3 regions of the Paenibacillus sp. 2KB_20 genome follow, and region 1 is predicted to be linked to each of the others. Evidence: riboswitches for the same ligand, from Rfam matches in the RefSeq annotation. Region 1 holds a riboswitch; each other region holds the start of a gene.

The links. Region 1 has a riboswitch for cyclic di-GMP ahead of AB4124_RS02090 (transglutaminase-like domain-containing protein). Riboswitches for the same ligand answer to the same signal wherever they lie in the genome.
Region 2: another riboswitch for cyclic di-GMP. It lies ahead of AB4124_RS17465 (non-ribosomal peptide synthetase); the one in region 1 lies ahead of AB4124_RS02090 (transglutaminase-like domain-containing protein).
Region 3: another riboswitch for cyclic di-GMP. It lies ahead of AB4124_RS29320 (S-layer homology domain-containing protein); the one in region 1 lies ahead of AB4124_RS02090 (transglutaminase-like domain-containing protein).

Annotation. Positions count from the first base shown of each region.
Region 1 covers NZ_JBFRHH010000001.1:455,693-459,969, forward strand. The annotation lists gene AB4124_RS02085 (collagen binding domain-containing protein) at 1-1,020, opposite strand, end outside; gene AB4124_RS02090 (transglutaminase-like domain-containing protein) at 1,304-2,104, opposite strand; cyclic di-GMP riboswitch class I at 2,117-2,205, opposite strand; cyclic di-GMP riboswitch class I at 2,248-2,334, opposite strand; gene AB4124_RS02095 (ABC transporter permease) at 2,607-3,563, shown strand; gene AB4124_RS02100 (carbohydrate ABC transporter permease) at 3,576-4,277, shown strand, end outside.
Region 2 covers NZ_JBFRHH010000006.1:144,304-148,580, forward strand. The annotation lists gene AB4124_RS17450 (universal stress protein) at 1-156, shown strand, start outside; gene AB4124_RS17455 (alpha/beta fold hydrolase) at 701-943, opposite strand; gene AB4124_RS17460 (hypothetical protein) at 1,144-1,302, shown strand; cyclic di-GMP riboswitch class I at 1,977-2,071, shown strand; gene AB4124_RS17465 (non-ribosomal peptide synthetase) at 2,300-4,277, shown strand, end outside.
Region 3 covers NZ_JBFRHH010000016.1:25,146-29,422, reverse strand. The annotation lists partial or broken gene AB4124_RS29330 (DMT family transporter) at 1-356, opposite strand, end outside; gene AB4124_RS29325 (LPXTG cell wall anchor domain-containing protein) at 992-1,120, shown strand; cyclic di-GMP riboswitch class I at 1,381-1,479, shown strand; gene AB4124_RS29320 (S-layer homology domain-containing protein) at 1,631-4,277, shown strand, end outside.

The sequences.
Region 1 (4,277 bases):
ATTTTCCATCCCTTCGCCCGACAGGACAGCGGTGTTCTCAAACCGGGACTGTTGACCGATAAGCTTCGTCGAGAAGCGAATTTCGTAGGCTTTGCTCATCGTCTCATCCTGGAATGCAAGCTCCAGGTTGCCGCCGCCCGTTTGGAGGGCGTACTTCCCAGCGTCCAGCTTATCACCAAGAACCGCTGAGCCGTCACCGTTAACCTGCAGGTTGTAAACCTCTACGGAATCCGCGATGAGTTCCAAGCCTTCAGGCATTTCATCTATGAGAACCGCGTGCTTGATTTTATCCAATGATTTGTTGATCTGGACCGTCCAATCGATCTGGTCTTTGCCAATCGCTTTCCCTTGCTTCTCGATCAGCTTTCCGCCTTGCGGCTTTAGGTTCACGATGATGGTCTGAACCCCGCCCTTGATCGGAATAGCAATAATGATTTCCGTGCTTCCTTTAAGAACTTCCTTTTTAAACTCGGTACGAATTTCCAGCTTGCCGCTGATGTTGGAATGATTCTCCACGTAATCGTTGAAGGTCATCACAATTTTCCCATTCCGATCAACGGTAAATCGGCCAACTTCGCCTTGACCGGCAAGGAGCGGTGCGTCAATGTCCGTAAAAATCTCAAACTGCGTCGGCAGCTCGAAAGTGAATGTATCCCCATTCTTGTAGCCGTGTCCGTTCGGAAGCTCCCATTCGTAGCTGAGATTAACGGCTGCACCGATGTCCAGGCTGCTGTCCGGATTATACACCGCATCAACCACGGTACCGTTCACATCGGTTAATACGACTTTGGTTAGTATTCCTTCCATATCGACTGCTGGTGCTGGCGTGTTATATACGTCATCCGTGACTGTCTTTGGCTCCCTAACTTCTAATTCCTGCACGCCAATCTCTGATTCCTGCACAGTAACGGCTGATGGCTGCTCGCTACCAGCAGCATTCGCTGTCCAAGCGAATGTGCCGAGTAGTGTTTGAAACAGAAGCAGCAGCGCCACAACAATTCCACTTACTTTTTTCTTCATAATCTCTCCCTCAATCTTATCATTACCCTCGTAATATTCGGTTCCGATCTAACTTTCCGTGCGTTCATTTCGTCCCATGCTTCTACCAAAATGCATGCCAATAATGGACTTCATGAGCCATCATCTCCAAGACCTGTTATGGGCGCACGATTCATTGGTGTCTGTATTTTCCTTCAGAACCCAGCGGGCTTTCTGCATTATATCGGCCAAAACTCTACAATTTCTATACAACCGAAATAAGCCTTGGACTTATTCGTCCAAAGCTTAGTTTATTACGCATTAATTAGTAGTATTTGGATGCTGAATAGCTGGAGGCATCTTTAATCATTTTGTATCCGGTCCCTTTGCTTTTCCAGCTTGCATCGACGGTTGTGTCAATGGTTACCCACTGCCCATTCAAATATACTTCATTCCAGGCGTGATACACATCAACGTATTCCGAGGTTCCCATGGCAAGCTTTGCCGGAATATCGAGGCTGCGGAGCATGGAAGCGAATAGGGAGGCGTAATCATAGCACATCCCTTTCTGTCCAGCGATCGTGCGGTTGCTATCGGGAAGGTAATCCGTCAGCTTGCTGGATGCTAGAGCATTGTCGTACCGGACCGTCCCGACGATATATTCGTAGACAGCCTGTACTTTTTCCTCGTCGGAGTGGGCAGAACGGGTTAGCTTTTTCGCAAGCTGAGCAGCCTTGCCCTCTTCGCTCCAATCGATATTTTGTACAGAGTTCAAAAACACTTTGCTACCGTTCGTCAGTTGCAGCTTAACTGCCGCTTCCTGAACGATCTTGTATTTGCTGCCGCTGACTTGTTCCAGCACGGAAATCGTGTAATCTCCGTTGCCCATCTGCAGTGGAAAAACTTCCTGCTGCTTGGCCGGCGAAAGCCCATATGTATATTGGTCCTGACCTTTTCCGATCATGAGTTTCGTCTTGGTGCCTGCTTTCACGTCATATTGAATGACGATTGCCCCACGGTCCAGTTCTTCCAAGCCCAGCCAATCTTCAGATGGTGCAGCTTGTACAACCGGAGCCCATATCAGAAACGCAAAAAGTCCAATTATCGCGAACACTGCGTTGCGCATGTGTAACTCCCCTTCGGTGGCCAGGCTGCCATTTGACATTTCGTCAAGAAGGCCCTGTAGCTTTGCGTCCTAGTCTTTCGACAAGTTTGCCATTATCATATTAGAGTTCCACGTTTGTCCAAAAAACAAAAAAAGCGTTTTCATTCGGTAGCTGGCTGTCATTGACGTTTCGTCAAGAAGACCCTGTAGCTTTGCGTCCTTGCCTTTCGACAAGTTTGCCGTTATCGTGAGTAGCTTTTGTGAGTACATCATATCAAATATCTCAATTTCCATCAATAAAAAATTTAAAATTTGGAATATTGTCATAGGTCAAACAGAGCCATCTAATCCCAACACTTGTCTTGTTTATTAGCCGACCAATAGAACAATCAATTCTATCGAATCTAACGTTTGTTGACTATAGTATCAAGTTTGTTATCTGGAAGCATCGAATCCTCCTCTTATACAATGAAACTAACAAGTGCACCGACAAGCGAGATTACACCGTAAGGAGTGAGGAAACATGAGCTCGAAAGCCGAATCAAAAGATAAACGAAAGCGCTTACGAACACGCTGGCACAAGCAGGATACAGAACTTACCCTCTTGGCGCTGCCGACCACGATTTGGTACCTCCTGTTTAGTTTCTTACCGATGTTCGGGATCATTATCGCCTTCAAAAATTTCAAGATTAGCGGCGGCTTCTTGAGCAATGTGTTTAACAGTCCATGGGTCGGCCTCAAAAACTTCGAATTTTTATTCAAATCGAATGACGCTTGGATCATTATTCGCAACACCATTGGCTACAACATTGTGTTTATCGTGCTAGGAATCGTTCTGCCCGTTCTATTCGCGATTATGATCGGACTCCTCCACAGCCGCAAAGCGAGCAAGGTCTATCAGACAATGATGTTCCTCCCCTATTTCCTATCCTGGGTAGTCGTATCTGCGGTAGGCTGGGCATTCTTAAGCTTCGATAAAGGGATTGTCAATCAAATGCTCGTCAATATGGGCAGCGATCCGATTAACTGGTATATGGAGCCGAAATATTGGCCATTGTTCTTGATTCTCTTAAATGTCTGGAAGGGCCTGGGATATGGTATGGTCATTTATCTGGCAACCATCACGAGCATTGACAGCACCTATTATGAAGCAGCTGTTATTGATGGCGCATCGATTTGGCAGCAGACGAGATTTATTACACTGCCCATGCTCAAGCTGGTGATCGTCATGATGTTTATACTGGCCGTCGGGCGGATATTTTACACTGATTTCGGCTTGTTCTATCAGGTCACGCGAGATTCCAATTCGCTGTTCAACGTGGCAACCACCATCGATGTCATGGTGTATAAGCAGCTGAAAACCGCCACCGTAGGGATGGCATCCGCAGCCGCATTCGTACAGTCTGTTCTGGGATGCGCAACGATTCTAATTGCTAACTGGATTGTTCGCAGAATCGATCCGGACAGCGCGATGATGTAAGGAGGCAAGACGATGACACCGAAAACCGCTTACGAGACAGGCCTTGAGAAGTTTAACCGCACAAACAAAGCCGTCAATCTGTTCTTCAACTTGATATTTATCATCTTGGCTCTGCTCTGCGTCATACCCGTAGTTGTTGTTCTGTCCATTTCCTTCTCCAGTGAGGAGTCCATCCGTGAGACCGGCTATCACCTGCTCCCGGTCGCTCTGTCGGCTGAGGCATACGTCTATATCGTTAAGCAGGGAACGATGATTCTGCGAGCGCTCGGGGTATCCGCCCTCGTTACCGTCGCCGGTACCGTGCTCGGCGTATTGCTTACCGCCTCCATGGGTTATGTGCTGTCTCGCCCAAACTACAAGCTCAGGGGCTTTCTGACCTGGGTGGTATTCATCCCCATGGTATTCAACGGCGGCTTGGTGTCCAGCTACTTCATTAATACCAATTTATTAGGACTTAAGGATAGCATCTGGGCACTTATTCTACCGCTGGCTGTTTCATCGTTCAACGTGATTATATGTAAAACCTTCTTCAAGAGCACGATTCCCGATGGGCTGATCGAATCTGCTGAAATCGATGGTGCCAGCCAGCTGCGAATCTTCTTCTCTATCATCCTGCCGATCTCGCTGCCGGTCATCGCAACCATCGGACTGTTTCTCTGCTTTGCTTACTGGAATGACTGGTTCCAATCGATGCTGTATATCGACAACCAGAAC
Region 2 (4,277 bases), on a different contig from region 1:
CCTGCACATGAAATATTAAATTATGCAAGGGATACCGAGCAGCAACTTATTATTATCGGAAGCCGTGGGCTAAGGGGCATAAAAGAAATGATGCTAGGAAGTGTCAGCCACAAGGTTTCGCAGCTATCAAGTTGTCCAGTCCTCATTGTACATTAACTCCTTTACGGAACTGCAGAAATGATGCATTGTTATACTAACGGGGAACGTTATAGTTGAATCATACAGCGGCATTCTAGGATATTTGTGTCCTACAATGCCGCTGTTTCTGTATCCCTTTTGATTACTTGTCCGATTAGATGGTTATCTAATGTCTGGTGCGATTGCTCCTTATTAAGGTAACGGGCAGGATAGTTCGAATCATAATCGACCTCCAGACCGCTTTTGTCAGACGACAAAGCACATAATAAGCAGGGAGCAAACCACCGACAACACTGCTCCCTGTTTTGATGGCATTCGGCTAGAGCAATCGACTGCTTTTTACAAGCAATTTGGTAGGATTGTCGCTTACTTGTTTTTAATTTTAACCCATCCCTAGAAGGTCCTTAACGACTATGTTAAATTCTTTAACCAGGCAGCAAGTGCCTCGCCAATTTCTTGAGGCGAATCTTCCTGGGGATAATGAAGTCCACGTACGGTGATCTCCGTTTGCATTGGCTAATTACGACAAAACTCAACATGAGATGTCGGCAAAGTGCCCGGATCACAGTTGACAAAGAGTTTCGGGACGGAGCTCTCTGCCAGAATCGCCCATACCTATGAGGTCAGGAGCAATGCAACGACCGAAATCTTGAGCATAAGGAAGAATTTCACGCCAGAGATAAGAGGAAGTAGGGTTGCCATGTAGGAAGACAATCGGATCGCCACTTCCTTCGTCTACGTAGGACATCTCTAGACCAAGCACTCGCTGATGCTTTTTTTCATAGGGAAAAGATGGTTTAACCATTCAGAATTTCACGAGCAAATTTTTCAAGTGTTTCGGGTTGCGCGAAGCATCTTGTAACAGAGAAGAGCGCAGCACCAACTGAATCTAGTGCTCCATCGACCACGATTCCAGCTGTCCAGGAAAGTCCGGAAACGGAAGCTCCTCCAGTAGCAAGATAGACCCCACATCATGGGCATTGATGGGAGCGGCCATCGTTCATTGTGGCGAGCATGATGCTACTGATGACGATCAGTGCATGCGGAGGACCGCAGGACCCGGCAGCGAATCAGGTGAATCGATTGTTAGTGGGCGACTATAAGATTGACAGGATCCTGAAGGAAATTACTCATCATGGACAGGACCGTAACGGGCTAGTTTAACAACAGCTGCATACCATCTCCCTACAGGAGATGATTCCGATGGTTGTGAAAATTAGTGCTGTGTTTCGAGTGCTCCACTCTTCGGAAGCGAGATCTCGTTACCAGTTATAACGTACTAATAACTTTGGTTTTTTTGTCCCGTATTACAAGAGACAAAAGTATTGGATCCAATGATATCCGTAGTCGTAGTTAGGACAATGGATATAAGGGTGAAGTTGAAAAATAGAACTATTGCCTTAATTATCCATAACCCAATATCCAAGTAATGATAGAAGAATACGCAGGGATAGGAGACTGATAATACTGAATCTATTAGAGTAATGGCGTAATTTTGTGGAATTCTGCCAGGGACAAAAATGTGTGTATGTCTCTGTTCTTAATCGATTTTTGTTTGTAAAAACGTATCCTGCTTTTTTGAATAATATAGTTTTAATAGGTAGTTAAGTGAAGTTAAGTGAAGTTAAGTGAAGTAGAGTGAAGTCGACGAAAAGCAAAAATTAGTAAAGATTAACTATCATGACCTAGAGTTACATGATGGTTATCTATATCATCAAAACGATTCTAGAAAGACAATATTGAACAAAAGACCTATCGATTTTCATTTGGAAACAAGATACAGTAATTGTAAAACGAATACATAATATGAACACGATTTACAATTTAATGCTAGTTTTGTACGACAATAGCAAACCCACCGAAAGGTGGCGACGCAAAGCTATAGGGGCTAATGCGGGATCTACTGTGATCGCGATGCCAGCCAGTTGCCGAATACGACGGGAGACCTCCGTTTTATTCATTTGAAGAAAGGGGGTTTTTTGACGTTCCAAAAAACAAAGGCGAGCTTCGCTGTAAGAAGAAACTAAGTTTGGGGCTATACGAGGCCATAGTCATATTGGCTCAGGAGGGGGGATACTTCTTCATCGCAGAATGCGAAGAGGATTCTTCTGTTCGTTATCAATCAGACATTAATGAATCGATAATCCGGGAGTTGATGGTCATGGAACAAACGACATGTGAAGTATCAATTGACGAATTTCCGTGGGGGGGATGGACCAACGATGAAGGAAGCCGGGTTAGTTTTTGCCTTGATTCTGCAACGACCCGAAAACTCTATCAACTTGCGTTCAATTTCGGAATAACTGTGGATATGGCACTAATGGCTTGTTATGCGATCCTGCTTGCCAAATATACCGGCGAGGATGACCCTGTAATTGGGTATTCGTTGGAAAGCCAGATGCTTCCTATACGATACTCTCCTACTGTACATAAGCCATTAGATAAGTTTCTGATAGAAGTCAAGCATACCACGATGCAAGCACTCGAAGATCGGAATATGCGTAAGAATCTGAGCGGCAATCCGTTCATCAAAGCGGCGTTTACTTGGCAAAACGCCAATACTACTCCTTTGAAATCTGATCAGTTGGGGACGTTTGAGCTTGCTTTGACGGCTTTTAAGAAGGAATCTCTCATGATACACCTTGATTACGCGACCCGCTTGTATAGAAAGGAAACGATTGAGCAGATGGGCGACCACTTGAGCCGTATTGTGCAGGAAGTAGCCGATTTTCCCGAGAAAGTGATTGCCGATATACGTTTGTTGTCCGAAGAAGAGGAGAGACAGATTCAGGCTTTCAGCGGAATTAAGACGGACTATCCTTCCAGCAAAACGGTCCATTACTTGTTTGAGGAACAGGTCAGCTTAACCCCCGATCGCCCAGCGGTCATGACCGCGGACCATCAGATATCCTATCGGGAATTGAACGAACACGCGAATCAGCTTGCAAAAGCACTACAGGATCACGGCGTAAAGCCGGAGAGCGTCGTTGGCATTGTCGCGGATCGGTCTGTCAGTATGATCGTCGGGCTTACAGCCATATTGAAGGCGGGCGGCGCTTATATGCCCATCGAAGCCGATTCTTCGTGCGAACGACTCGAATATATGCTCGAGGACAGTCGGGCGGGATTTTTGCTGGCCCCTTCCAGTTGGAAGCCTGACTTTGCATTTGAAGGAAAAGTAATTTATTGGGACAACGCGCAGCTTTATCTTGACAGCTGTCCCCATACGATATCTGAAGTAACCTCGCAAAGTCTAGCGTATATCATCTATACTTCTGGATCAACGGGGACAGCGAAAGGTGTCATGGTTGAACATTGCAACATCGTAAGACTGGTCAAGAAGACCAATTATTTCAATTTTTCCGTGGATCATCGAATTTTGCAAACCGGCGCAATTGCATTCGATGCGTCAACCTTTGAAATTTGGGGATCCCTTTTGAACGGATCTACCTTGTTTTTGATGAAGAACAAGGATCTATTAGACATTCACAAATTGAAGGAAACCATCATCGGCTACCGCATCACGGCTTGGTTTCTGACTACGGCTTTGTTCCATAATCTGGCCGAACAGGATCCTGACGTCTTTTGTACGTTGAACACCTTGCTAATCGGCGGAGAAGCGTTATCGCCGAAGCACGTAAACGCCGTAAGTAAGACCTGTCCCGATCTGCGGATGGTCAATATATACGGTCCGACGGAAAACACGACATTCTCCACTTATTTCCCGATCGAACGTGAATTCGAATCCGCCATTCCGATTGGCAGACCAATATGCAATTCCTCCGCTTATATCCTTGATAAACAGTTGAAGCTTCAGCCCATCGGAGTAGTGGGAGAGCTTTGCGTCGGAGGGGACGGTGTCGCGCGGGGGTATTTAAACCAGCTGGAATTGACAGAAGCCAAGTTTGTGGAACATCCGCTCCTCGGGGAAAGGTTATATCGAACGGGGGATATGGCCCTGTGGCTGCCGGATGGCAATATCGAAATTATCGGACGAATCGACGATCAAGTGAAGATCAGAGGGTATCGCGTGGAACCGAGAGAAATCGAGACTCGACTGCTGGAACACAACGGAATCTTGAAAGTCGCGGTAGCCGTCAAAGCCGACGAGAGTGGCAATCCGATAATATGCGCGTATT
Region 3 (4,277 bases), on a different contig from region 1:
GCCACCCTGGTCTGTCCGAAATGCTCAATCGATCGCGAGTACACTCCACCGGTCGTACCGATCGCGACGAACAGCAGCAAAACGGCGACGCCCACTGTGACCGGATGACCGAGGAGCATGCTGATCGCCGGTGTCGGCGCCATGCCGAGCAGTGCGCCGAACGGCACGGAGCCTGTCAGCGCCCACAGTGCAGCGACTGAAAGCAGCCACGGTATCAGCGGAGCCGCGCGTCCGACGCGATGTCCCGGCCGGAGCATAGTCATTCGTCCGTTCTTATCCGTGGTGGAGAACAGCGGCAGCGTCTCGATATGTTCTTGCTGCCCGTGCTTCTGCTGACCCTCCGCAGCATCCCTCATCGACATCGCCCTCCCGAGGAAGATACTCGCACCCTGAGCGGCGGAGGGGGATTCCCCACGTCGCGGCCGGGACGATCAACTATAAAATGGAGGAGTTTCTTTCCTTTTTCTTCCTCATTATTGAACGTTTTTTGTAGGTGTTATGATATTCTAGGTGCCGTAATAGAAAGTTCAACTTCCTATTATCTTTGTACTCAGCCATACACAACTTCACCCCAATATTTCATATCTATATTTTACCACTATAAACCTTGTCTATAGATCAGATGAGTTCGGGTCCGGCGATGTAAGAGTTGATTGGCGGACATGATCGGCCCCTGATACTGGGGGGGACTATCCTAATGTGGGGGTGAATACTCGATTTGGGGGAAATTTATGCATTTAAAATAGCTCAAATACCGACCCTAAACTTCCCGTAATACATATCAAAAAGTGATGGATCTTCTTCGGTTAAGCCGAACAATCCAGGAGGGGAAGATTCGGATGTTGAATCCCCAGACTTCAGCCAACCCGGCGGATTAAGTGGGTCCGATGAAACGGATATATTAGGTGTATCTGATAAACCTGGTCCATCCGATACTTCGAATGATTCGGTGAATGTAGAGTCCTGAGACAGTAAAGGCACAGGTATCAAGTTGCCGAACACAGCTACGAATATGTACAGCTATTTGCTGGCGAGATGCATCATGCTGCTTGCAGGACTATCCCTCCTAAGAAGAAAAAAAGCATTAAGAAAGTTGACAAACAGCCCCTCAAGGCCGTAACCGCTGCAAGTCAGATAAGGTTGTATAGAAAATGTATAGGAGCAGCTAGTAGACTATAAGTTAATGAAGAAATAAGTAGATTTTTGGCGGATCCGACATGATCGTCCCGAATAAAAAAAATAGTGGTGATCACTTTTCCTAAAATTCTGCAAATAAAAGTAGGTTTCAACAAAGTTGGAGTATCGGGCCTAACCGTCCATTTTTTTCGAAGTATAATCCTAATTACGCAAGTGTTTAAATTCAATACTGTATACATACTCGTACGATAATGGCAAACCCGTTGAAAGACGGGGACGCAAAGCTAGAGGGGCTAAAGGATTTGCTGAAAACGCAAATGTCAATGCCAGCCAGCCGCCGAATACGACGGAAACTTCCGTCTATTAGCGCATGCCGCTTAAAGGACGGAAGTTTTTTTATTATATCGTAAAGGAGGATCGAAAAAGTCAGCTATGAGGATGGGGGCTTAACCCACTTCTTTAAAATCGCAATGAATTGGAGGAATGATTTTATATGCGCGTCCATGGATCCAGGAATTATTGGAATAAACAACTGATCCTGCTGCTTGTTTTTATGCTAGTAGCGGAAGGATTTTTCACTATGCTTGCGCCACAAACGGCGAAAGCGGCTGCTCCTGCTCCAGGCGGGGTTAGCGGAGATTTGATCTCCTGGGTAGAGTTCGAGAAGAGCATGGAGCAGGGGGAAATTGAAAACGGCCTTGTTACCGAATTGCAAGACTTGGCGGATGAAGGAAGGAAATGGACCCCTTTTGCAACAAAGGAACAGAAGGTGGAGAATATCGGCAATAAAATGATCAACTTCCACCTCGTGACCGTTCCCGAAAGTTCCGATGCTGCCGTACAATATAAGACAAATTCGCCATTTGCCGATCCAGCTTCAAATGCACGGGAAGTATTCTCCGTTCAGACAAAAGATCCGGATGCAACGTGCGTAAAGCCTCCTCTTGACACGTCAAACAATAGCGGCTTTCCTTGGGCAATGGGGGGGAGCTCTGGTTCGGATTATTGTGGCCTAAAAACCGGTAACGGAAGTAGATGGTCATCAGGTTTCGGTTCTGCTGGAGTGAGGGGGGCGGATGTTCTCGATAGAACAGTACTATTAGCTCCTAGCATCTTGAATGTCTCAAGCGCGGATAGTTGGACGATTTCCTGGAACGGGGCGTCAGGTAATAACCAGACGGGTAATATAGTGAATTGGGCGACGACCGGGGCAGGTGACGGGTACCATGCGATCGGAGGAACTAAAGAAAAACCTTTTAAAGGTGGGAGCATTGCGGAAGTACTTGTATATAATCGCAAACTGACTCCTACGGAGCGGCAACAGGTTAATAGCTATCTGGCCCTCAAATACGGAATTACGATGAAAGGCACCGACGATTATTTGGCCAGCGACGGCTCGACCAGAATGTGGACCAGAAATAACAACGTTGGCTATGTTCAGCGCATTACGGGAATTGGTCGTGATGATGACGGCACTTTGTATCAGAAACAATCGAAATCGCAGGCTGCTGGCGCCAATGTAACGATTGCGCTGGGTGATGCGATCACAGCGACTAACGATGCTAATACGAACCCGATTGCAAACGATAAAAGCTTCTTCGTTTTCAGCGACAATAACTTGTCGACCGTGTACGCCAAAGTCATCGATAATGACGATCTTCCCGCAAGCCATCAATTACAGCTCGCAACCAGCGTAACGTCGGCCAAGATGATGAATCGCGCATACAAGGTCGACAAAAGCGCCGATTGGAGCGATGCTCCGATTACCTTAAAAGTGGACGGCGCGGATGCAAGCGAGAATCAAGTGTTCTTATTCGTAAGTCCGGATAGCGCATTCTCGTCGGATGTAACCGCGCTGCCGCTGGATGCTTCGACGGGTCAAATCACGCTGAACAGCAGCGTATTGTCTGACGGCAGCTATTTTACATTTGTGGAGTATGTGGATAAGAGGTCGTTGGAGTCTCATGTTATTGATGCCGGAACCCTGGCTGAGGCCGATTATACCGAAGCCAGCTGGCAGGCATTTCAGCAAGCATTAGCTGATTCTAATAGCATTCTTACGGATGCGAATAAAACGCAAGATGAAGTGAATGCAGCCTTGAAGGCTCTTGAGGATGCTCGTGCAGCGCTAGTAAGCATAGCGGCACTTCAGGAGAAAGTGGATGAGATTAACGGCGAAATTACCGGCGGAACGTTGAAGGAAACGGATTATACGCCGGCGAGCTGGACCGAGTTGCAGAACAAGTTGGGCGAAGCCCAAACCGTTCTGGACAATCCGAACGCAACGAAGGCGGAGATCGATGCGGCATTAAAGGCGCTTGAGACCGCGCGCGGAAACCTCGTAATGGCGGGAGCGGAGCTTGAATCGCTGAACGTCTTCAATGCCGACGACAGAAGCCCGCTTGACTTCGAACCGCCGTTCGACGGTGATCGATACTTGAATTATACGACGGTTTCGAATTCCGTCTATGGAGTCGGCATTGAACTGAAAGCATTGAATCCGAACAGTACAGTCAAAGTGACATTCAATGGACAAGAGGTCGACGCCGCCGAATGGGATCGCCTGCCGCTCCAGGAAGGCCTCAATACCATCAAGGTAGAAGTGACCAATCCGAATGGCAATACGAATGTGTATCGGGTTGAAGTTTATCGTGTTTCCAACAAGCTCATATCGCTGACGCCTTCTACCGGTGTCTTGGAGCCTGCATTCGATCCGCTAACGGAAAATTATAAGATGAGCGTTACGAACAGCGTCTATCAGCTTCATTGGACGCCGGTAACCTTGGATTCGACCGCTACGATCGAGTTCAGCGTAAATGGCGGGGCATACGCAGGGGTCGCCAGCGGAACCGCAACTCCGCTTCATTCGCTTCAAGTCGGCGACAACACGGTCGTCTTTAAGGTGACGGATCAGGATGGCGTTGAAAGGTTGTATACCGTTATCGTAACCAGAGCCAGTGCACCTACGCCTGGCGATGGCGGTGGTGGCGGCAATGGCGGTAATGGCGGTAATGGCGGCAATGAAGGGGGAAGCGCGACTGCACCTGTACCGTCGGATGGCTCGGACATTCGTACATCCGTGAACGGGAAGGAGTATTCGTTTGCAACCGGCAAAACGTCAACTTCGGGAGACCGCACGA